2 regions of the Caballeronia sp. PC1 genome follow, and region 1 is predicted to be linked to the other one. Evidence: riboswitches for the same ligand, from Rfam matches in the RefSeq annotation. Region 1 holds a riboswitch; the other holds the start of a gene.

Evidence for each region. A riboswitch is a leader RNA that binds a small molecule or an ion and turns the genes downstream of it on or off. The one in region 1 is predicted to bind cobalamin.
Region 2: linked by a shared signal. The riboswitch ahead of LY284_RS09485 (TonB-dependent receptor domain-containing protein) and the one ahead of LY284_RS17800 (CbtB-domain containing protein) in region 1 are both predicted to bind cobalamin.

Annotation. Positions count from the first base shown of each region.
Region 1 is NZ_JAJUBH010000002.1:433,798-445,326, forward strand. It holds gene LY284_RS17755 (efflux RND transporter permease subunit) at 1-1,951, shown strand, start outside; gene LY284_RS17760 (efflux transporter outer membrane subunit) at 1,957-3,447, shown strand; gene LY284_RS17765 (hypothetical protein) at 3,599-3,826, shown strand; gene ppk2 (polyphosphate kinase 2) at 3,836-4,732, opposite strand; gene lhpI (bifunctional Delta(1)-pyrroline-2-carboxylate/Delta(1)-piperideine-2-carboxylate reductase) at 4,967-5,902, shown strand; gene LY284_RS17780 (hypothetical protein) at 6,036-6,347, shown strand; gene LY284_RS17785 (antibiotic biosynthesis monooxygenase) at 6,456-6,770, opposite strand; gene LY284_RS17790 (DUF1428 domain-containing protein) at 6,805-7,176, opposite strand; gene LY284_RS17795 (histidine phosphatase family protein) at 7,256-7,804, opposite strand; cobalamin riboswitch at 7,854-7,978, shown strand; gene LY284_RS17800 (CbtB-domain containing protein) at 8,007-8,234, shown strand; gene LY284_RS17805 (CbtA family protein) at 8,244-9,041, shown strand; gene LY284_RS17810 (DUF1289 domain-containing protein) at 9,047-9,289, opposite strand; gene LY284_RS17815 (cobyrinate a,c-diamide synthase) at 9,286-10,584, opposite strand; gene cobO (cob(I)yrinic acid a,c-diamide adenosyltransferase) at 10,590-11,192, opposite strand; gene LY284_RS17825 (cobalamin biosynthesis protein) at 11,444-11,529, opposite strand, start outside.
Region 2 is NZ_JAJUBH010000001.1:1,958,821-1,970,349, reverse strand. It holds gene LY284_RS09520 (LysR substrate-binding domain-containing protein) at 1-137, shown strand, start outside; gene lgt (prolipoprotein diacylglyceryl transferase) at 174-1,076, shown strand; gene LY284_RS09510 (SIMPL domain-containing protein) at 1,077-1,766, opposite strand; gene LY284_RS09505 (EVE domain-containing protein) at 1,878-2,336, opposite strand; RNA gene ssrS (6S RNA) at 2,432-2,613, opposite strand; gene LY284_RS09495 (cell division protein ZapA) at 2,732-3,046, opposite strand; gene LY284_RS09490 (hypothetical protein) at 3,043-3,411, opposite strand; cobalamin riboswitch at 3,669-3,982, shown strand; gene LY284_RS09485 (TonB-dependent receptor domain-containing protein) at 4,065-5,939, shown strand; gene LY284_RS09480 (iron ABC transporter permease) at 5,966-6,964, shown strand; gene LY284_RS09475 (ABC transporter ATP-binding protein) at 6,961-7,737, shown strand; gene cobT (nicotinate-nucleotide--dimethylbenzimidazole phosphoribosyltransferase) at 7,748-8,806, shown strand; gene LY284_RS09465 (adenosylcobinamide-GDP ribazoletransferase) at 8,808-9,569, shown strand; gene LY284_RS09460 (histidine phosphatase family protein) at 9,554-10,126, shown strand; gene LY284_RS09455 (cobalamin-binding protein) at 10,127-11,017, opposite strand; gene cobD (threonine-phosphate decarboxylase CobD) at 11,017-11,529, opposite strand, start outside.

The DNA of each region.
Region 1 (11,529 bases):
AAACGTCGAGCGAAACATCGAGGCGGGTTTATCGGCGAGAGAGGCGACTTATCAGGCCATGCGCGAAGTGAGCGGGCCGATTATCGCGATCGCGCTGACGCTCGTCGCCGTGTTCGTGCCGCTCGCGTTCATGTCGGGTCTCACGGGCCAGTTCTACAAGCAGTTCGCGATGACCATCGCGATCTCGACGGTGATCTCCGCGTTCAACTCGCTGACGCTGTCGCCCGCGCTCGCCGCCTTGCTGCTCAAGGGTCACGATGAACCGAAAGACTGGCTCACGCGTGGCATGGATCGCGTGTTCGGTGGATTCTTCCGTGTGTTCAACAAGGTGTTTCATCGCGGTTCCGATGCGTACGGCAAGGGCGTGAAGAATGTCATCAATCGCAAGGCCTTGATGATGGGCGTGTATGCCGTGCTGCTCGGCGGCGCGGTGCTGATGGGCAAGGTCGTGCCGGGCGGCTTCGTGCCCGCGCAGGACAAGGAATATCTGATTAGCTTCGCGCAACTGCCGAACGGCGCATCGCTCGATCGCACCGAAGGCGTGATCCGCCAGATGAGCGATATCGCGTTGAAGCAGCCGGGCGTGGAGAGCGCGGTGGAATTCCCGGGCTTGTCCGTGAATGGCTTCACCAACTCGTCGAGCGCGGGCATCGTGTTCGTCACGTTGAAGCCGTTCAAGGAACGCGTGCATGACAAGGCGCTGTCCGCGGGCGCGATCGCCGGCGCGCTGAATCAGAAGTACGCGGGCATCAAGGGCTCGTTCATCGCCGTGTTCCCGCCGCCGCCGGTTCTGGGCCTCGGCACGCTGGGCGGCTTCAAGATGCAACTGGAAGATCGCGGCGCGCTCGGTTATGCGGCGCTCAACGATGCCACGCAGGCGTTCATCAAGCGCGCCGCGCAGACGCCCGAGCTCGGACCGACGTTCTCCAGCTATCAGATCAACGTGCCGCAACTCAACGTCGATCTGGATCGCGTGAAGGCGAAGCAGCTTGGCGTCTCCGTGACGGACGTGTTCGACACGATGCAGGTCTATCTCGGCTCGCTCTACGTGAACGACTTCAATCGCTTCGGACGCGTGTATCAGGTGCGCGTGCAGGCCGATGCGCCGTTCCGCGCGAATCCGGAAGATATCGGCTTGCTGAAGACGCGTAACGCGAATGGCGACATGGTGCCGCTGTCCTCGCTCGTGAAGGTCACGCCGACGTATGGCCCGGAAATGGTCGTGCGCTACAACGGCTACACCGCCGCGGATATCAACGGCGGGCCCGCGCCGGGCTACTCGTCGGGCCAGGCGCAGGCCGCGGCGGAACGTATTGCGGCGGAAGTGCTGCCGCGCGGGATCAAGTTCGAATGGACCGATCTCACGTATCAGCAGATTCTTGCCGGCAATGCCGCGCTGTGGGTCTTCCCGATCAGCGTGCTGCTCGTGTTCCTCGTGCTCGCCGCGCTGTATGAAAGCCTGACGCTGCCGCTCGCGGTCATCCTGATCGTGCCGATGAGCATTCTCTCCGCCTTGCTCGGCGTATGGCTCACCGATGGCGACAACAACATCTTCACGCAGATCGGCTTGATGGTGCTCGTGGGCCTGTCGGCGAAGAACGCGATTCTGATTGTCGAGTTCGCACGCGAACTGGAGATGCAGGGACGTTCCATCGTGCAGGCCGCGATCGAAGCGAGCCGCCTGCGTCTGCGCCCGATTCTGATGACGTCCATCGCGTTCATCATGGGTGTGGTGCCGCTCGTGCTGTCGTCGGGCGCGGGCTCGGAAATGCGTCATGCAATGGGCGTCGCGGTGTTCTTCGGCATGTTGGGCGTCACGCTCTTCGGTCTGATGCTCACGCCGGTGTTCTATGTGATCCTGCGCAAGCTCTCGCGCACGGAGCATGTGACGGACAAGCACGGCACGCATCCGCAGATGCGCGGTATCGGTGCTTCGGTCGAAGCGCAATGAGGTCAATGATGAATAAGCTGCATGTTGTTTCGAGTCTGATGGCCGCGTTGCTGCTGGTCGGATGTTCGCTTGCGCCCACCTACGAGAAGCCCGACGTCAACGCGCCTTCCGCCTATAAGGAAACGCCCGCTTTGCAGGCGTCGGAAGCGGGCACATGGAAAGCCGCGCAGCCTTCCGAAGAGATGCTGCGCGGCGAATGGTGGACGATTTTCGGCGACGCCACGCTCGACGATCTGGAAAAGCAGGCGCAGGACGCGAACCAGAATCTGCGGGCCGCCGCCGCGCGCGTGAAGGAAGCGCGCGCGATCAACCAGACGGCGCGAGCGGGCCTGTTCCCGACGCTCGACGCGGGCTTCGGGCCGACGCGGGAGAAGTTCTCGCCCGCATCGCAGTTCCTGCCGCCCAATGGCAACGTGCCCGCGCAGACGTTGTGGCGCGCGCAGGCGAGCGTGTCGTATGAAGTGGATCTGTTCGGCCGCGTCGCGAACACGGTGCAGGCCGCGAACGCCGAGACGCAGCAAAGCGAGGCGCTGTTCCGTTCGGTGCAGCTCGCGCTGCAGGCGGATGTCGCGCAGAACTACTTCAATCTGCGCGAGCTCGATGCCGAAGCCGACGTCTACACGCGCACGGTGCAACTGCGCGAGGAAGCGCTGAAGCTCGTGCAAAAGCGCTTCAACGAAGGCGATATCAGCGAACTGGATCTGGCGCGCGCGAAGTCGGAGCTTGCGACGGCGCGCTCGGAAGCGATGACGGTGCAACGTCTGCGCGCGGCATCGGAGCATAGCCTTGCGGTGCTGTTGGGCAAGGCGCCCGCCGAGTTCACGATGGCCGCGAATCCGCTCAAGCCGGTGACGATCCGCGTGCCGCCGGGTCTGCCTTCGTCGCTGCTGGAGCGTCGTCCCGATATCGCGGCGGCGGAACGCGCCATGGCGGCGGCGAATGCGCGCATCGGCGTGGCGAAGGCGGCGTTCTTCCCGTCGCTTACGCTGACGGGCCTGGGCGGTTTCGAATCGGCGACGCTCGGCGATCTCTTCAAATGGTCGAGCCGCACATTCCTGCTCGGGCCGTTCGCGGGCACGGCGCTCAATATCCCGATCTTCGATGGCGGCCGGCGCAAGGGCAATCTCGCGAATGCGCGCGCGATCTATGAAGAGGATGTGGCGAGCTATCGCCAGCAGGTGCTGGTCGCGTTCCGCGAGGTGGAGGACAACCTCTCGGACCTGCGCATTCTCGAAGACCAGACGGCCACGCAGGAGGATGCCGTGAAGGCGTCGGTCCGCGCGGCGCAGCTCTCGCGCACGCAGTACACCGAGGGCGCGGTGAACTATCTCGACGTGATCGATGCCGAGCGCACCGTGCTGCAAACGCAGCGTTCATCGGTGCAATTGCAGGGCGCGCAGGCGATCTCGACGGTGAATCTGATCCGCGCGCTGGGCGGCGGCTGGGGCGATGCGATGCCCAAACCCGTGCCCGAGCCGAGTCTCGCGCAGAAGTAATGCATGAATATGGCCCTGCTCAATGCAGGGCCATATGCATTAGGCGCCGGGTAAACGCGATTGTTCGTTTCCCGGAACATATGTCTTCACCTATCTAGCGTTTATCCGCAGGGCTCGAATCCTTAGAATTCAATCAAGGGATAAGGAGCCGATGATGAGAGACTTGATCGCAAAGCAACTGTATCAGCCGGCGGTGGTGCTGCCACTGCTGCTGTTGACGCGCCTGATGGTCACGCTCGACTTCAATCTCGCCCAGGTGATGTTCGTGATGATGCTGAAGGGCTCGCAGCACGCGTATCAGTTCGCGCTGCGTCATACGGTGGCGCGTCAGCGCAGCAGCGCCGCCGTCAAGCATCTGCCCTGCAACAACTGCTGCTGATATCGACGCTCAATAGACTTCGGGAACGTACATATCGTCGGGAACGGGCTGACGCAGATAATCGGGATTGAACACGCGGTCGGGCAGTTCGATCGACGCATGCTCGACATCGTGATACGGCACCTGGCTTAGCAGGTGGCTGATGCAGTTCAGGCGTGCGCGCTTCTTGTCGACCGCGTGCACGACCCACCACGGCGCCTCGGGAATGTGCGTGCGCTGAAGCATCACTTCCTTGGCCGCCGTATACGCTTCCCAGCGGCGGCGGCTTTCCAGATCCATCGGGCTCAGCTTCCACTGCTTGAGCGGATCTTCGATGCGCGCCTGGAAGCGCACTTCCTGTTCGTCATCGGTGATCGAGAACCAGTACTTCACGATCTGGATGCCGCTTCTCACCAGCATCTTCTCGAACTCGGGCACCGAGCGGAAGAATTCTTCATACTCTTCGTCGCTGCAGAAATTCATCACGCGCTCGACGCCCGCGCGGTTATACCAGCTCCGGTCGAATAAAACGATTTCACCGGCCGCCGGCAAGTGCGAAACATAGCGCTGGAAATACCATTGCGTGCGTTCGCGATTGTTCGGCGCGGGCAGCGCGGCCACGCGGCACACGCGGGGATTCAGGCGTTGCGTGATGCGCTTGATCGCGCCGCCTTTGCCCGCCGCATCGCGTCCTTCGAAAAGCACGACCAGCCGGTGCCCCGTGTGCACGACCCAGTCCTGCAGCTTCACGAGTTCGCCCTGCAAACGGAACAGTTCGCGGAAATACGTCTTGCGCAACTGGCGCTCTTCTTCCGAAAAGGTCGATTCGCCGTCCAGGAAGCGATCGTCGACCTCCATCTCGAACTCTTCGTCGTAGCTGTCGATGATGTCGGCATGGAAACGGCGCTGTTTGTCCGTCGTGTTCATGAAGGGCTCCGTGGCGTTCTGGGGCAGCCGCTGTCGTCGTTTCGACTTGCGGCGCGGGACGGCCGATTATGACGGCATTCGATGGCAGTCATATGACAATGACCGCATCGGCGATTCGCTGATTCATTTTAGAAAGCGCGCGCGCTTTATGACACGACGGCGCGCGCCGTTAGAATGTTCCGGCATTTCGATGGCATGCCGATGGCACTTTCAACCCTAACAGCGAGCGACACGATGACCGCGACGATCCACAGTTTCGACGAAGCCAACACCGCACGCCTGGTGCCGTACGACCGGCTCGTGGACACGCTCGCCGCGACCATGCTCGATTACGCGGCGGGGCGCATCGTCAGTCCGGAGCGCATGGTGGTGCCGATCGAAGGCGGCGTGATGCTCTCCATGCCCGCGAGCGCCGCCGATCTCGCCATGCACAAGCTCGTGAACGTCTGCGCGGGCAATGGCGCGCTCGGCCTGCCGACGATTCATGGCCAGGTCACGGCGTATGACGCCGTCACCGGGGTGCCGCAGTTCATGCTCGACGGTCCGACCGTCACGGGCCGGCGCACGGCGTCGGTCTCGATGCTCGCGATCCGCGCGCTGCATGCGGGCGCGCCGCGCGAGGTGCTCGTGATCGGCACGGGCAAGCAGGCGGCGTATCACATCGAGGCGCTCGCCGCCGTCTATCCCGATGCGCGTATTCGCGTGCAGGGCTCGCGTGCGGGACGTGCGCGCGAATTCTGCGCGGCGCACGCGTCGCTGTCGGCCAGTCTGACCGCGCTGAACGACGCGGCGATTCCCGATTCCGTCGATGTCGTGATCGCCGCGACCACGAGCAAGACGCCCGTCTACACGATGCCCGCGCGCGCGGGCCGCCTCGTGATCGGCGTGGGCGCGTTCACCGCCGATGCCGCCGAGATCGCCGCCGCGACCGTTCATGCGAGCGAGCTTTACGTGGATGATCCCGCGGGCGCGCGGCACGAAGCGGGCGACTTCATTCTCGCGGGCATCGACTGGAACGCGGTGCATCCGCTGGCCGAGGCGCTCGCGGCTTCGGCGAAGAACGCCGACGCCACGCGCGCCGTGATGTTCAAGTCGGTCGGCTGCGCGGCGTGGGACCTGGCGGCGTGCCGCGTCGCGCGCGCGATTTTGTCGGAGGAAAAAGGCGCGTAACGCCAGACCCCATAAGGCCGTGCGGGTTGGAACGGGACTTGCTGACTGTTTTTTTTGAGCGATGAAGGCGCGAAGACGCCATCGGATGAACGGCGCACAGCGCGCCACAGCAATAGAGCCAGCGAACTGACCCATGAAAAGTCGATACGACAGCAAATGGCACCCGTGGATTCCGGCACACGAGGACGGACGAGAGGGCGCGGGCGGGGACCGCAAGGGGGCGGCCCGGCCAAGCGCCGCGCCGCCGGCGGCATACTTCATATCCGTGCTCGAGCTTGCCACCGGCGAGAAGCTCGGCAACGACGAGCGTTTGCGCGCCGTGGCGATGCTCGAATCGCAATTCGGCGCGGGGCGCCCGCGTACGTTGAAGGAAGCCGTGCGCATCTGCGCGGCGGCGATCGATTCGTCGACGTTGCAGCGCATGGCGCGCGGCGCGAAGAACTGACAACCGTCTGAAAAAAGCACGAATGCAAAGCGCGTTTTTTCACATCTGTGTAAAACGAACGTGTTTCACCGGAGAAGCGCGCGACCGTTCGAATCCACGCGCCAGTGCCTATTTAACGGTCTGAATGACCTCGAATCCTTCGAACTCGGGATGCCCGAGATAGAGCTGGCGCGTTTCGCCGCCCGCGTTGCGATGCGCGGCGCGAAACGCGTCCGAGCGCGTCCAGTCTTCGAAGGCCGCCTGATTGGCCCAGATCGTATGGCTCGAATAGAGGACGTGATCGTCCTTTGTCGGACCTTTGAGCAGATGAAACTCGACGAACCCCGGCACGTCTTTCAGATGCGTGTCGCGGCTGGTCCAGAGACGTTCGAAGTCGGCCTCGGCGCCGGGCACGATCTTGAAGCGGTTCATGGCGATATACATGTCGATATATTTCCTTCGCGATTGAACAAGAAAATCAGTTGCGTTCGAGTTCGACGATGGTCGTGAAGCCGCCGAAGAACATGCGTTTCCCGTCGAACGGCGGCTCGCCGTTTTCCATCATGGCTTTGAGGCGCGGGTCTTCCATGACTTTCGCGTTGACGCTGTCGCGCTCTTCGCGTGATGCGTAGACGATATACGAGAACACGACGGTCTCGCCTTCCTTCAACTGCACGCTCTGCGGAAAAGACGTGACCTTGCCGGGCTTCACATCGTCGGCGATGGTCTCGACGAATTGCAGCGCGCCGTGTTCCAGCCAGATTTTGCCGGCTGCTTCGGCCATCGCACGGTAGGCATCGATTTTGTCGATGGGAACGGGTACGACGAATCCATCCACGTAGTGCGCCATCTGAGTCTCCTGTAACGGTTCGGGCGGCATCGCGCATGCGATACGCTGTCTGCTTTGAGCCGTTCGCCGGGAGCGAAGTTCAGGCGATCCATGCATCGGCGGGCGAAGCGCGTTTCAGCACCGTCGAGGACAGCGGCGCGAGGTCCATCCCGTAGACCGATCGAAGCGGCATGCCGAGCGCATGCGCGAGCGCGGCTTTCACGACGATCGCATGCGTGACGACGATGCAGCGCTCGCGCGCATTGAGCCGGTCGATAAACGCAAAACCCTGAGCGACGCGTGCAGCGAGCATCGCGACGCTTTCCCCGCCGTGCGGATGCGCCTCCGGGTCCGCGAGCCATGCGGCGAGTTGCGCGGGTTCGCGCTCGCCGGCTTCGCGCAGAGAAAGCCCGCGCCAACGGCCGTAATCGATGTCGTCGAACGCGGGCACGATCTCGAAGGCATCGGCGATCCATTCCGCCGTCTGGCGCGCAACACGCGCCGGGCTCGCGATGACGCGCGTGCCGCCGCGTGCGCGCAGCGAAGCGACCCGGTCGCGCTCATCGTGGGCGGCCGGTTCGTCGCCGGTGGGAAAGCGGCCGGCTTTCATCGCGCGCGTGGCGGCGTGGCACAGAAAGATGAGTTCCAAGGGAGCGTGACGGGCGGATCGGAATCGTTTCACTTTGCCGTCAATCATCATAGAATGGCAAGCTTGCAGTGCGAGGAAGCCGGTGCAAACCCGGCACGGTCGCGCCACTGTATGCGGCAGAGCCGAAAGGCGCTGCGCCGCGAGTCAGACCCCGCTGCATGCTCTTCGTCAATCGGGACGCGCTTTTCCCTGGAGAACCACCATGAACGCTTCCAACGCGCCGGTCTTTCCGGCTCCCTCGTCGCTGGATGCACCCGTGCCCATTCCGGTGCGCGAGGTGCTGCCCTGGGCCATTTTCATCGGCCTCATTCTGCTGATCGCCATTTATTTCGTCGGGGCGGAGCAGGGCGCGACATCGATCTTCTCGGGCACTTACGTCCACGAATTCGTTCACGATGGCCGGCATCTGCTCGGCTTTCCGTGCCACTGAGGGCGATTCATGATTCGCACCTTGCTGATACGCGGCATGATCGCGGGACTCGTCGCGGGCCTGATCGGCTTCGGTTTCGCGCGTGCGTTCGGCGAGCCGTCGGTGGCGCGCGCCATTGCGTTCGAGGAACAACACGAAGAGGCGCAGCCCGCGCACGAACACGAGCATGAACACGCGCCCGCCGATGCATCGGCGAACGCCGCGCACTCGCACGATCACGGCGGCGAAGACGTGGTCTCGCGCGATACGCAAGCGGGCCTCGGCCTGCTGACGGGCGTCGCCGTATTCGGCACCGCGTTGGGCGGGCTCTTCTCGCTCGTGTTCGCATTCGCCTATGGACGGCTCGGCGCGCTGCGGGCGCGGGGCACGGCGGCGTTGCTGGCGTTGTTCGGCTTCGTGAGCGTCGCGATCGTGCCGTTTCTCAAGTACCCGCCGAATCCGCCCGCCGTGGGCAATGCCGAGACCATCGGGCCGCGTACGGCGCTGTTCTTCGGCATGGTCGCGATTTCCCTCGCGGCGGCCGTGTTCGCCGTGCGCTTGCAGCGGCGCATGGCGGCGCGGCACGGCGGCTGGAACGCGACGCTCATCGCCGTGGCGGCGTATGTCGTCGTGATCGTGATTGCGCAGGTCGCGCTGCCGGGTATCGACGAAGTGCCCGCCGGGTTCTCCGCGTCGCTGCTGTGGAATTTCCGCGTGGCCGCGATCGGTATTCAGGCGCTGATCTGGACGACGCTCGGCCTCGTGTTCGGCGCGCTCGCCGCGCGGGAACTGGAAAGTCCTTCGGTGCGGCGCATGGCTGCGGCCTGAGCGTCTTACTTCGCTTTCGCCGCGCGCCGCGCAAGCAGGGCGTCGAACAGAGCCAGCTTCGCGGCGTCGTCCATCGACCTGAAGGTTTTGATCTCTTCGCGGCTTCTGAAACAGCCGAGGCACAGGCCGCTTTCGGCATCGAGCTTGCAGACGTCGGTGCACGGGGAGCCGACCGGCTGCTGCGTTCTTGCACGCTCGATGGTGTCGGCGAGGTCGAGCGGCGTGCGGATGTCTTGCGTGGTCGTCATAGTGTTTCGCCGCGAAAGAGCGCGGCGGCTGCGGCCGGATTCGACGGCCAGTAGGCATGCATGTACGTGGCCGTCACCGGGCCATGCCGATACAGCGCTTCGCCCGCCGCGCCCGTGGTCGCGTGCGTTGCGTTGAGAACAGGGCGCATCGGCGTGTCGAGTGTCGAGTAGTGGAACGTGTGGCCGGTCATCGCGCCATGCGCCGTGTCGATGCGCTGCATCGCGAGGCGCGACAGCTTGCGTTGCATCGCGGCATCGCCGGGCAGTACGCCGAGCATGGCATGCCGTGTACCTTCGACGTCGGTGAGCGTATCGAGCAGATACAGCATGCCGCCGCATTCCGCGACGACCGCCTTCCCGCGCGCGACGTGATGCGCGATCGACGCGCGTGTGCGCGCATTGGCCGCGAGCGTTGCGGCATGCAGTTCGGGATACCCGCCGGGCAGATAGAGCGCATCGGCTTCGGGCGGCGCGGGCTCGTCGGCGAGCGGCGAAAACGTGTGGACGCGCGCGCCCATCGCGACGAGCAGATCGATATTCGCCGGATAAACGAACGAGAACGCGGCATCGCGTGCGATCGCAATATCGAGGCCCTCCAGAAGACGCGGCGGCGCGGGAAGCGTCGCATCGGCAAAATGCACAGGCGGCGGAAGCGCGGCGAGCGTCGTTTGCGCGATGGCATCGGCGGCGCGGTCAAGACGCGCATCGAGCCCGGCGACCTCGTCCGGCTGCGTGAGACCGAGATGACGCTCGGGCAGCGCGATATCGTCGGCATTCGAAAGATGGCCGCAATAGCGCAGCCCTTCCGGAATGGTCTCGGACAACATCTGCGCATGACGCGGCGACGCAACGCGATTCGCGAGCACGCCATGAAACGGCACGTCCGCGCGATAACGCGCGAGGCCGAACGCGATGGCGCCGAAGGTCTGCGCCATGCCGTGCGCGCCGATCACCGCGAGCACGGGCACGTCGAACGCGGCGGCGAGATCGGCGCTGCTCGGCGTGCCGTCGAAGAGGCCCATCACGCCTTCGATAAGAATGAGATCGGCCTCGCGCGCGGCCTGTGCGAGCAGCGCGCGGCATGCTTCGAGACCGACCATCGACAGATGCAGCGAATAGACGGGCGCGCCGCATGCGCGTTCGAGGATCATCGGATCGAGGAAATCCGGGCCGGTCTTGAAGACGCGCACCTTCAGGCCGCGGCGCGCGTGATGCCGCGCAAGCGCGGCCGTGACCGTGGTCTTGCCTTGATGCGACGCGCTCGCGCCGATGAAAAGAGCGGGGCAGTCGGGCATCGCGTTCAGAACTCGACGCCGCGTTGCGCTTTCACGCCCTGCTCGCGATACGGATGCTTCACGAGGCGCATCTCCGTGACGAGATCGGCGAGTTCGATGAGCGCGTCCGGCGCGTGACGGCCCGTTACGACCACATGCAGCATCGCGGGACGTGACTTCAATACGCCGAGCACTTCGTCGAGCGGCAGATACTCGTACTTGAGCACGGTGTTCAGCTCGTCGAGCACGACCATTTGATACTCGCCGCTTTCGATCATGCGCCGCGCTTCGTTCCAGCCTTTGCGGGCGGTGGCGATATCGGCTTCGCGGTTCTGCGTGTTCCAGGTGTAGCCGTCGCCCATCGTGACGAAATCGCATTGCGCGATCGCGCCGAGGAAATCGCGCTCCGACGTGTGCAGCGCGCCCTTGATGAACTGCACGACGCCGAGCTTCATGCCGTGACCGAGCACGCGCACGGCCATGCCGAAAGCGGCCGTGGTCTTGCCCTTGCCGTTGCCGGTATTCACGATCAACAGACCTTTCTCGTGATCGGCCGCGGCCTGCTTTTTCTCGTGCCCTTCTTTGCGACGCTGGGTCATGCGCAGATGCGATTCGGTATCGGTTTTCACATGATCTCCAGTGTGAAGGAAGGGCCGTATCGTACCCCAGATAACGTGCTAACTCGGCGCTAACAAACGGTGTGCATCATGAAACCATGCAGCAACCGATTCGAGGAGCAAGGAAATGGACGCGATCTACTTATATATGGAACTCATTGCGCTCGTCTTACTCGTCTACGTCTGCAAGGACATGTTCAAAGCGCGAGCCCAGAAAAAGTCCGCTGCAAACGAAGCACCCCGCGCGATGAAGAAGCCGCTCTTCATGTTCCGGCCGCAGAGAAATCGCGCGCCCTTGCAATCGCGACGGTTACGCCGCAATAGATCGTTTTTGGCGCGATGAGCGTGT
Region 2 (11,529 bases), on a different contig from region 1:
TCGTGTATCGTCCGTTGCTCGACCCCGGTCCCATCGTGGAAACGGGACTGGTATGGCGCTTCGCGGAAGTGAGCCCCGTGCTCGCCGGGTTCATCGAAATCGTCCGTTCGCGGGCTGAAAGCGCCGGTTCTGTATGATTCGCCTTTGAAAGTCGCTCAGCTCCCCACATCAGAATGCTCATACATCCCAATTTCGATCCCGTCGCGATTCATCTCGGTCCGCTCGCCGTGCGCTGGTACGGCCTCATGTATCTGGTGGCGTTCGTGTCGGCCATCGTCATCGGCCGGCTGCGCCTGCGGCTGCCTTACGTCGCCGCTCAAGGCTGGAACGCGAAAGACATCGACGACATGCTGTTCTACGGCGTGCTCGGCACGATTCTCGGCGGACGCCTGGGCTACGTGATTTTTTACAAGGCGAGCTTTTACGCGGCGCATCCGCTCGATATCTTCAAGGTCTGGGAAGGCGGCATGTCGTTTCACGGCGGCTTTCTCGGCGTGACGCTCGCGATGGTGCTGTTCGCGTTTCAGCGCAAGCGCACCTGGCTGCAAGTGACGGATTTCGTCGCGCCGATGGTGCCGCTCGGCCTCGCGGCGGGGCGTCTCGGCAACTTCATCAACGGCGAACTGTGGGGCCGCGTGACGGACCCGAACGCGCCGTGGGCGATGCTCTTCCAGAATTCGACGAACGACGACGCGATCTGGCTCGCGAAAAATCCGCAACTCGATGCGCAATATCATCTCACCGAGATTTTTCAGCGCTATCACATGCTGCCGCGCCATCCGTCGCAGTTGTACGAGATCGCGCTGGAAGGGCTCGTGCTGTTCGTCGTGATCTGGACGTTCTCGCGCAAGCAACGGCCGGTGGGCGCGATCTCCGCGCTGTTTCTGATCGGTTATGGACTGGCGCGCTTCACGGTGGAATTCGCGCGCGAGCCTGACGATTATCTCGGCCTGCTCGCGCTCAATCTCTCGATGGGTCAATGGCTCTCGCTGCCGATGATCATCGCGGGCGTCATCATGATGATCTGGGCGTACAAGCGCAATCTGCGCCTGCCGCCCGAGCCTGTCCGGACGTAATCAGCGTCCCATTTGCACCGAACCCGACACGTCGACGGTCACGGTCGCCGTGCCGGCTTCCATCGCGATGGGCGAGGCCATCTTCGCGTCGGCGCTCATTGCGCGCGATTGCATCATCATGATCGGGCGCGGCTGATTCCCGCTGCGCCCGACGTTCACTTCCCGAATCGTGAAATTGCTGTAGCCGAACGCCTGCGCGGCGGTCTGCGCCTGCTTGCGGAACGAATCGATGGCTTGCGACACGAGCTTCTGCTCGGCCGCGCGCTGCGCTTCGGGCGACAGCGAGAACGCCACGCTGCCCACCTGCATCGACGAGCTCATCTTGCCCGCGAGCTTCGACGCCGCCGCGAAGTCATGCGATTCGAGCACGACTTCCGTGCGCCCGCGCCACGCGGAAATCTTGCCGTCGCGATCCGTCGACGGATACACCGTGAACGAGCCGCTCTTCGCCGTCACGCCTTCGACGCCCTTGGCTTCGCGCAACGCAGCCTCCGCGCGCTGATTGAGCGTGTTGGTGAGCGAGGAGGGATCGGCCGCTTCCTGCTCGTAGAAGAGCGTGATGTTGACGACATCCTGCGGCACCTGCGAGCTCGCCTGCGCGGAGAGCGAGAGCACGCCCGAGGGCTGCGGCTGGGTAATCACCGTCTGCGCGGCGGCGGATTGAGAGAAGCTGAGCGCGGCGCCGGACATCGCGAGGAGGGCGAGCGCGGCTGCGGTTTTTTTCTTGATCATCGAAGGACTCCGAATATCGCGTAATGTACGACGCGTTTTAGGCGTTGCCTTCGAGTAGTAAGTTCCGTGTTAGACGAGGCGCTCGGTAATGAATTGCCACTGCGCTTGCGTGACCGGTGTAATCGACAGCCGGTTGCCGCGGGCAAGCACCTGCATATCGGCAAGCTCTTCGTGTTCGCGCAGCGCCGCGAGTGCAATGAGCGGCGTCTTCTTCACGAACTTCACGTCCACGAGCATCCAGCGCGGCGTTTCCTGCGTCGATTTCGGATCGTAGTAGTCGCTTTCCGGATCGAACTGCGTGGGATCGGGATAAGCCGTCGAGCACACCTTCGCGATGCCCGCGATGCCCGGCTCGGGGCAGCTCGAATGATAGAAGAGCACGCCGTCGCCGATGCTCATCTGATCGCGCATGAAGTTGCGCGCCTGATAGTTGCGCACGCCCGTCCACGGCAGGGTTTTCTTCGGCGCGTGCGCGAGGTGATCGATGCTCGCTTCGTCCGGTTCGGACTTCATCAGCCAGTAGCGCATGATTGTTCGCTATGCGGAAATCGTCGGGGCAAATCGTCGGGGCTAGTCGTCGACGCAAATGAAAACGGCATCGGTAAAACCGATGCCGTTTGAGATAGGTCCCCGCCACAGCCGCTAGGCCGGCATCCTGAACCTGGGTTCAAGATTGGTCGCGGTAAGCAACACTTCGGGTACATCGGACTAGCGACGCGCGCGCCCGTGCTGCAAGGTTCCGCAACCGTGCCAATGTAGCATTGGTTCAAGGAATATATGACCTTGGCGAACCAGGCAGGGAAACGTCACTTTACACCAATCGTTTGCCCGTTGCAGCTATCTGGTGGCGTTCGCGCGGTTTCTTTTTTCGATTGACATTGCGCGCTGATTGACTCGACGCGCAAGCGCTTCACCGTGCCTGCTTACTGCGCTTCGTATTGCGCGATCACAGCGCCCAGTTGCTCGTTCATCGAGTGCATGGTGCGGCGGATCTCCTCGGCGGGAAACGCCTCGCCGTGGCGCACGCTGTCCTGCAGCTTAAGCAATTCCGACGCCAGCGAAAGCGCGGCCATCACCGCGATGCGATCCGTGCCGCGCACGCTGCTCGCGTTGCGCACCTTGTTCATTTCGGCATCGACGCGCGCGACGGCTTCGCGCAGCGCGGCTTCCGTTTCGGGCGAGCACGCGAGGCGGTATTGCTGCCCGAGAATGGATACTTCGATCTGCGTGGTCGTCATGCCTTCTCCCCTTGATGATGCTCGCCGTGCAACTCCGCTTCATGTGCTTCCTGCGAATCGGCTTCGAGGAGATCGAGTTGATTGTCGGATTCGGCATGCTGCCCGGACTTGACGCGCGGCAGCTTTTCGAGAATGGCGTTGAGACGCACTTGCGCGTCGTCGATTTTGGCGGAGAGCGAATCGCGTTCGGATTGCAGCGTGTCGCGTTCTTCGCGCACTTGCGCGAGCTCGGCCTGCACGTTCGCATAATCGGCGCGCAGTTGTGCGAGTTGGTCCTGCAGCGCCTGATGCGCCTGCTTGTGGCGCTCGCTGATCTGGATCAGCCGGCCGATATTTCCTGACAGTGATTCGAGTTCGTTGAGCATGTGCTGCGTCCTCTAAAGACCTCGCATTTTAGCGCGGTTAAACAGCGCTTCCGATAAATGTCTCGTTTCGAGACGTAACAGCACGCGATCTCGCGCTTAAACCATCGATCGCGTGCATTCGTGTGCAGAAAACGCGAGCGCTGAGTGCGACCCGTGAGGACAGGTCGGCCCGGCTGCGCGTTCGGTTCTTGTTCGATTCGTCGTGCGCCGCGCCATGTTGTCCGTGCCGTTTTCTTGACGGCCCCAACCCGCGCTCCTACACTTGCCGCACTTTTGGTGCTCGCATTTGCGTTTCTCGCGGATGCAGTCAAACGGGAAACAGGGAGTGAAGTCCTCGAAGTCCAACCAGGACTCGCCGCGGACGAGCCAACCTGTGCTGCCCCCGCAACGGTAAGCGACCGCAACGCAAGTTGCAAGTCGTCTCATGCGCGTTTTTGCAGCGCGTGCGTGCCGATCCGGTATCGCGCATGCCTCACTGCAAGAAACGTGACGACGCCACTGCGCACGATGCGCGGGAAGGCGAGACGATGCGTCGCCAGCCCGGATACCGGCCAGAGTTCGACGCATGCGCGCATGAATGCGCGCTGCGTTTCGTCGCGCATCGTCCTCGCGGGGAGCGGGGCCGCGCTCACGCGGACACGGATACTTCACGCATGGTTTCGCCACTGGCCGCGCTCAGGGACGGCCTCGCCCGTCATGGCGCGCTCGCCGCCACCGTCATCGGCTTGCCGTTCGCACATGCCGCTCACGCCGCGGATGATGCATCGCAAACGCTTGCGCCCGTCGTCGTGACGTCGACGCGCGCCCCGCAACCGCTCGCGGATTCCATTCCGCAGACTTCCGTTTTCGACGAACAGGATATCGCCGACGCCAACGCCAGCGACGCCCTCGGCCTCGTCGCGCTCGCGCCCGGCGTGCAGATCACGCGCAACGGCGGGCCGGGCGCGAATTCGGGGCTTTACATACGCGGCGCGGCCTCGTCGCAATCGCTCGTGCTGATCGACGGCGTGCGCGTGGAGTCGGCATCGCTCGGCGCGGCGCAGTTGTCGCAACTGATGCTCGATCAGATCGGGCGCGTCGAGGTCGTGAACGGCAACGTGTCCGCGCTGTATGGCTCGAATGCGATCGGCGGCGTCGTGCAAATTTTCACGAAGGAGGGCGAGCCGCATCCGCCGCGCTTCAACTTCGAGGCCGAGTACGGCAGCTATCACACGCAGCGGCAGTCGGCGGGCGTGAACGGCGCGCTCGACAAGGACGGCCGCACGACCTTCAGCGTCAACGTCTCGCGCGAGAAGACCGACGGCTTCACGTCGATCGATCCGAACATCGCGCCCAACGCGAATCCGAACGCGAACGGCTATCTCAACGAAAGCCTCGCGGCGACTCTGCGCCACAAATTCAGCGACAAGTGGGACGCGGGCGTGCGCTTTCTGCAATCGAACGGCGTCAACAGTTTCGACGATGCCTACGGCCTGCCGACCGATATCAACGAAACGCACGATCGCGTGCGCTCCGCGTCCGTGTTCGCGAACGGCAGGATCACGGACAACTGGACCACGCATTTCACCATCGCGCAGGGGCAGGACCGCTCGAACATCGAGCAGAACGGCGTCTACACGAGCCGCTTCAATTCGGAGAATCGTCAATACACCTGGCAGAACGATGTCAGGCTGAGCGATGCGCACAAGCTGCTGTTCGGCTACGAACATCTCGATCAGACGCTCGACTCCGATCAGTTCGACGCGCCCGATCGTCACGTGAATTCGGTGTTCGCGGGCTATGTCGGGCGCATCGGAGCGAGTGAATTGCAGGCGAATCTGCGGCACGACCAGTATTCCGATTTCGGCGGCGCGAACAGCTACTATCTGGGCTACGCCTACAACTTCGATGCGCACTGGCGCGCGAGCGCGAGCTATGCGGCGTCGTTTCGCGCGCCGAGCTTCGACGACCTCTACTATCCGATGAGCGGCAATCCGTCGATCCAGCCGGAGCGCAGCCATTCGGTCGAGGCCGCGCTGCAGTACGCATCGAATGCGCTGGGCGTCGCGCGCGTCACGCTGTTCCAGACGCGCTATTCGAATCTGATCGACTATGTATCCAACGGCGGCTTCTACTATGTCGCGCAGAACGTCGGGCGCGCGAAGGTGCAGGGTATCGAAGGATCGTGGGCGGGGCATCTCGGCGCAACCGACGTGCGCGCGGGCGTGACGTTCCAGAATCCCGTCGATGAAACGAACAACGAAGACCTGACGCGGCGCGCGCGGCATTTCGCGACGCTCACCGCGCATCGGACCATCGGGCGCTGGCGCGTCGGCGGCGAATGGATCGTGAGCGGCGAGCGCCACGATTACGACTCGACGCTCAGCGGTTACGGCATCGTGAATCTGTCCGCGCGTTACGACATATCGAAATCGTGGTACGTCACGGCGCGCATCGACAATCTGTTCGACAAGGACTATGAACTTGCGTACTCGTACAACACGCCACGGCGCGGCGCTTACATCACGCTGGGCTGGCATCCGTCGTGAGTGATGCCATTCCGCGCGTCCATGCGATGAACGCCGCTCGCGCCACGACCATCTGGATCGCACTCGGCGCCGCGTGCGTGTGCGTGCTCGTCGCGTCGCTCGCGATGGGCAGCGTCGCGTTGCCGGTCTCGCGCGCGCTCGGCGCGCTCTTTCACATGCACGCCGCGACGCCGGATATCGCCGATGACATCGTGCTCACGCTGCGTCTGCCGCGCGCGCTCGCGGGCTTCGCATCGGGCGCGCTGCTCGCGACGGCGGGCGCGTTGCTGCAAGTGCTGTTGCGCAATCCGCTGGCGGAGCCGTATGTGCTCGGCGTGTCCGGCGGCGCGGCGGCGTTCGCGCTCGCCGCGATGCTCGCCTCGCTGCCGTGGTGGAGCGTCGATATCGCGGCATGCGCGGGCGCGCTGGCCTCGATCGTGCTCGTGCTCGGACTTGCGCGCGGCGACGTCTGGCGCAGCGGCCAGGACGCATCGCCACGGCTTCTGCTGACGGGCGTCGTGATCGCATCGGGATGGGGCGCGCTGATCACGCTGATGCTGAGCATTGCGCCGGAGAACCGCTTGCGCGGCATGATCTTCTGGCTCACGGGCGACCTGAACGGCGCGGCGGCGCCGTGGCCCGCGCTGGCCGCGCTCGCTGTCGTGCTCTTGGCGATCGTGCCGGCCGCGCCGCAATTGAACGTGCTGCTGCGTGGCGATGCGGCGGCGCAGTCGCTCGGCGTGCCGGTCGCGCGCCTGCGCTTGCGCGTGTATCTCGTCGCGTCGCTCGCGGCCGCCGCCGCGGTGACGACGGCGGGGACCATCGGTTTCGTCGGCCTGGTCGTGCCGCATCTGCTGCGCCTTGCCTTCGGCAACGACCAGCGCATGCTCGTGCCCGCCGCCGCGCTCGCGGGCGGCCTCGCCGTGATGGCCGCCGATCTCGCCGCGCGCACGGTCATCGCGCCGGCGCAATTGCCGGTGGGTGTCGTGACGGCCCTGATCGGCGTGCCGATGTTCCTGTGGATGCTGCTGGGCAGACCGCGATGACGCTGCATCTCGACAATCTCGTGCTTCGCGTGGGCGCACGCACGCTCATCGACGGACTCACGCAATCCATCGAAGCGGGCGAGGTGTGGTGCATCGCCGGGCCGAACGGCGCGGGCAAGACCACGCTCATCAACGTGCTTGCGGGGCTGTCGAAACCGGCGTCGGGCGTCGTGTCGCTCGATGGCCGCGCGCTCGCGACATGGCGCGCGGCGGACCTCGCACGCCAGCGCGCGCTGATGCCGCAGGCCACGCACGACGCGTTCAGCGCAACCGTGCTCGATACCGTGCTGCTCAACCGCTTTCCGTATCTGACGGGATGGGGCTGGGAGAACGAAGACGACCGCATTGCGGCGCGCGCGGCGCTCGACATGCTCGGGCTCGCCGCGTTCGCGTCGCGCGACGTGCTGACGCTGTCGGGCGGCGAACGTCAACGCGTCGCGCTGGCCGCCACGCTCTGCCAGAACGCGCCGCTCGTGCTGCTCGACGAACCGCTTACGCACCTGGATCTGCATCATCAGATCGACTGCCTGCATGCGCTGCGCGATGCGGCGCGCGAGCAGAAGCGCACCATCGTGTTCTCGTGCCACGATCTGAATCTCGCGCGCCGTTTCGCGACGCACGCGCTGTTGCTCGACGGCCACGGCGGCGCACACGCGGGCCTCGTCGCCGACGTCTTGACGCCCGAGCGCGCGAGCGCCGCCTTCGGCTATCCGCTCGCGCTGATCCGCGACGGCGAGCATGAAGCGCTCGTGCCTTCCATTCATCGCCTCTGAAGGACTTCCGATGCAGAACGACATTCCCATGCCCCGCGCGCTCGACCGCACCCTCGAAGCGGAGCTGCGCCGCATCATCGACATGAAGACGAAGCCGCCCGGCAGCCTCGGGCGGCTCGAATCTCTCGCGCTGCAGATGGGCCTGATTCAACGCACCACGAAGCCGCGCATCGAGCGTCCCGCGATGATCGTGTTCGCAGGCGATCACGGCATCGCGAAAGAGGGCGTGAGCGCGTTTCCGCAGGAAGTGACCGCGCAGATGGTCGCGAACTTCCTGACCGGCGGCGCGGCGATCAACGCGCTGTCGCGTTCGGTCGGCATGACGCTCGAAGTGGTCGATGCGGGCGTCGCGACGCCCATTCCCATCGATCATGGCTATGAACGTCTGTCGCTCGGGCTGGGCACGCGCAACTTCGCGCACGAGCCCGCGATGTCGCGCGAGACTGCGCTCGAAGGCATCGCGCGGGGCGCGGCGCGCGTGCGGCATCATGCGGCGCTCGGCACGAATGTGATCGGCTTCGGCGAGATGGGCATCGCGAATACGTCGGCGGCGGCGTGCCTGATGAGCCGGCTGTGCGACGTGCCGATCGAAGATTGCGTGGGCCGCGGCACCGGCCTCGACGACAAAGGTCTCGCGCATAAACGCGATGTGCTGTCGAAAGCGCTGGCGCTGCATCGCGGTGAAGGCGATGCCATCGACACGCTCGCGACCTTCGGCGGCTTCGAAATCGCGACGATGACGGGTGCCTATCTCGCCGCCGCCTGCGCAGGCATGACGATCCTCGTCGATGGCTTCATCGCGACTTCCGCGCTTCTGGTCGCCTCGAAGATCGCGCCCGACGTGCTCGACTATTGCGTGTTCGCGCATGCATCGGACGAAGCGGGGCATCGACGCATGCTCGCTCATTTCGATGCCGCGCCGCTCCTGCAACTCGACTTGCGCCTGGGCGAAGGCACCGGCGCGGCGCTCGCGCTGCCGGTCCTGCGCGCGGCGGTCGCGTTCGTCGATGAAATGGCGAGCTTCGAGTCGGCAGGTGTGTCGAACAAGGAAGCGAACCAAGCCGATTGAGATGAACCGTCCGCTCGACGAACTGCGTTACTTCTTCACCGCGCTCGGCTATTTCACGCGCGTGCCGGTGCCGCGCTGGGTCGGCTTCGAGCGCGAGTACCTGAACGCGGCGGCGCGCTATTTTCCGCTTGTCGGCGCGATGGTCGGCGGGGTCGCGGCGCTCGTCTATCTCGCGGCGCTGCGCGTGTTTCCGGCGAGCGTGGCGGTTTTGCTGTCGATGGCCGCGACGCTCGTTCTCACCGGCGCGTTCCACGAAGACGGCCTGGCCGATTGCGTCGATGCATTCGGCGGCGCCTATACCCGCGACGATGCGTTGCGCATCATGCACGACTCGCGCATCGGTGCGTTCGGCGCGATCGCGCTCGTGGTCGCGCTGGCGCTCAAGTGGCAGACGCTGGCTTCGCTGCCGCCGCAACGCGTCGCATGGACGATGATCGCCGCGCACGCCGCAAGCCGCGTCTTCGCGATCAGCTATCTCGTCACGCTCGAGTACGTGCGCGCCGAAGGCAAGGCGAAGCCGGTCGCGCAGCGCATGCGCTGGCCGTCGTTCGCGATGGCGCTCGTGTTCGGCTTGCCGTGGCTTTTTATGATCGATATCAGGCTCGCGTGCGTGACCCTCGTCGTGCTCGCGGTCCTGCGCTTTTTCATCGGACGCTATTTCGTGCGGCGCATCGGCGGCTATACCGGCGATTGCCTCGGCTTCGCGCAGCAAGTGTTCGAAATCGCGATCTATCTCATCGGGCTCGCATGGATCTCGTCCTGATCCGGCATCCGGAAGTCGCCATCGAAGCGGGTGTCTGCTATGGACAAACCGATGTGCCTTTGCGATGCGACGTCCGCGATCTGGCCGGCAAGCTCAACGCGCGCATGCACGCGCTAAACGTGCCCGCTTGCGCCGATGGCTGGCACGCGAGTCCCTTGCAGCGATGCGCAACGCTTGCTCAAGCCCTTTCGTCCGATGCGCATATCGACGCACGCCTCGCCGAAATGCACTTCGGCGCGTGGGAGGGCCGCGCATGGGACACGATCGATCGCGCGCTCATCGATGCCTGGGCCGCCGACATCGAGCACGCGCGCCCGCACGGCGGCGAGAGCCTCGCGCAGTTTGCCGGTCGCGTGCTGGCATGGTTCGGCGAAACATGCGCGAACCGCGACGAAGCCGTGCATGTGCTCGCGCATGCGGGCGTCGTGCGCGTGCTCGCGGCGCATCTGCTCGGCATCGCGCGCGAGAACACGCTGCAATGGCCGCTCGATTTCGGCGGTGTCGCGTGGTTCAGGCGCGTGCGCGGACAGTGGCTGCTCGTGCGCTGGAACGCGTGACTACTTGGGTCGTTTCTCGCGCGCTGCATCGAGATCGCGGCACAACTCAGTCGCGCCCAGCGCGAGCCGAGGCGTTGGCCGGTTGATGAGATCGCCGTCGATGCCGAAGAGATTGCCGCGGGACACGGCGGTGAGCGCTGGCCAGCGTTTCCATCGGTCGAGCGCGGGTAACGTGCGCTCGGGCTTCGTCGCGCCGGGCGTCGCGGTGACGATCGCTTCGGGATTCGCCGCGAGCACGGCTTCGGTCGATATCGTCGGCACGCGGGGTTTTTCCGCCGCGAACACGTTCACGCCGCCGCACAGTCCGATCACTTCATCGAAGACGTTGTCGCGGTTGAGCGTCATCAGCGGATCGTCCCAGACCTGATAGAACACGGAGACGGGCGGTTTTTGCGCATAGCGCGTACGCAGTTGCGCGATATCGCGTGTGAATGCGCTCGATGCCGCTTGCGCGCTCGTCTGCGTGCCGAGTAACGCGCCGAGCTTGCCGATGCTCGCGGCGATATCGTCGAGGCGCTTCGGTTCGCTGAAATAGATCGGAATGCCAAGCGCCTGAAGGCGGTCCATCTGACGCGCCGCGTTCCCGTGCCGCCACACGACGATCAGATCCGGATGCAGCGCGACGATGCGTTCCAGATCGAGCGCCTTGTTGTCGCCGACGCGCGGAATGGCTTGCGCTTCCTTCGGGTAATCGCTGTACGTCACCGCGCCGACGATACGCGCGCCGCCGCCCGCCGCGAACAGCAATTCGGTGACATGCGGCGCGAGACTGACGACACGTTCGGCCGGCTTCGCCAGCGTGACGGATGCGCCGCTATCATCGGTGACGGTGATCGCATGCGCTTGCGTCATGAAGACGCTGATCAAAAAGCCCAGCGCGCGGCGTAACATCACGCGCATACCTCCCGCAAGGCGAGCGACAGACGCGCCCAGTCGCCTTCCGCGCCCGGCAAGCCGATGCGCAGGCTCGGCATCATGCCGGGCAGATCGAAAAGACGCGTCCAGATGCCGCGCAACGCGAGCGCGTGATGGAGCGCGGGCGCGTCGGGCGTCGGCGTCCAGGCGAAAAGCGGCGTCGCGCGCACGTCGAAGCCGAGGCCCGCGAGCAGCGCCGCGAGGCGCGCGCCGTCGCGTTGCAGGCGTTCGCGCGTGGCGCGCTGCCATTCGGTATCGGCGAAAGCGGCCTCTACCGCGTGGCGCGCGGGGCCGCTCACGGTCCACGCGCCGAGCGCGTCGCGCAACGGATCGATGACCGACGGCGACGCCAGCACGAAGCCCGCGCGAATGCCCGCGAGCCCGAAGAACTTGCCGACGGAGCGCAGCACGATCAACCCGTCGCGCGCGGTTTCGCTCGCAAGGGACGCCGCGGGATCGACATCGGCGAACGCTTCATCGACGATCAG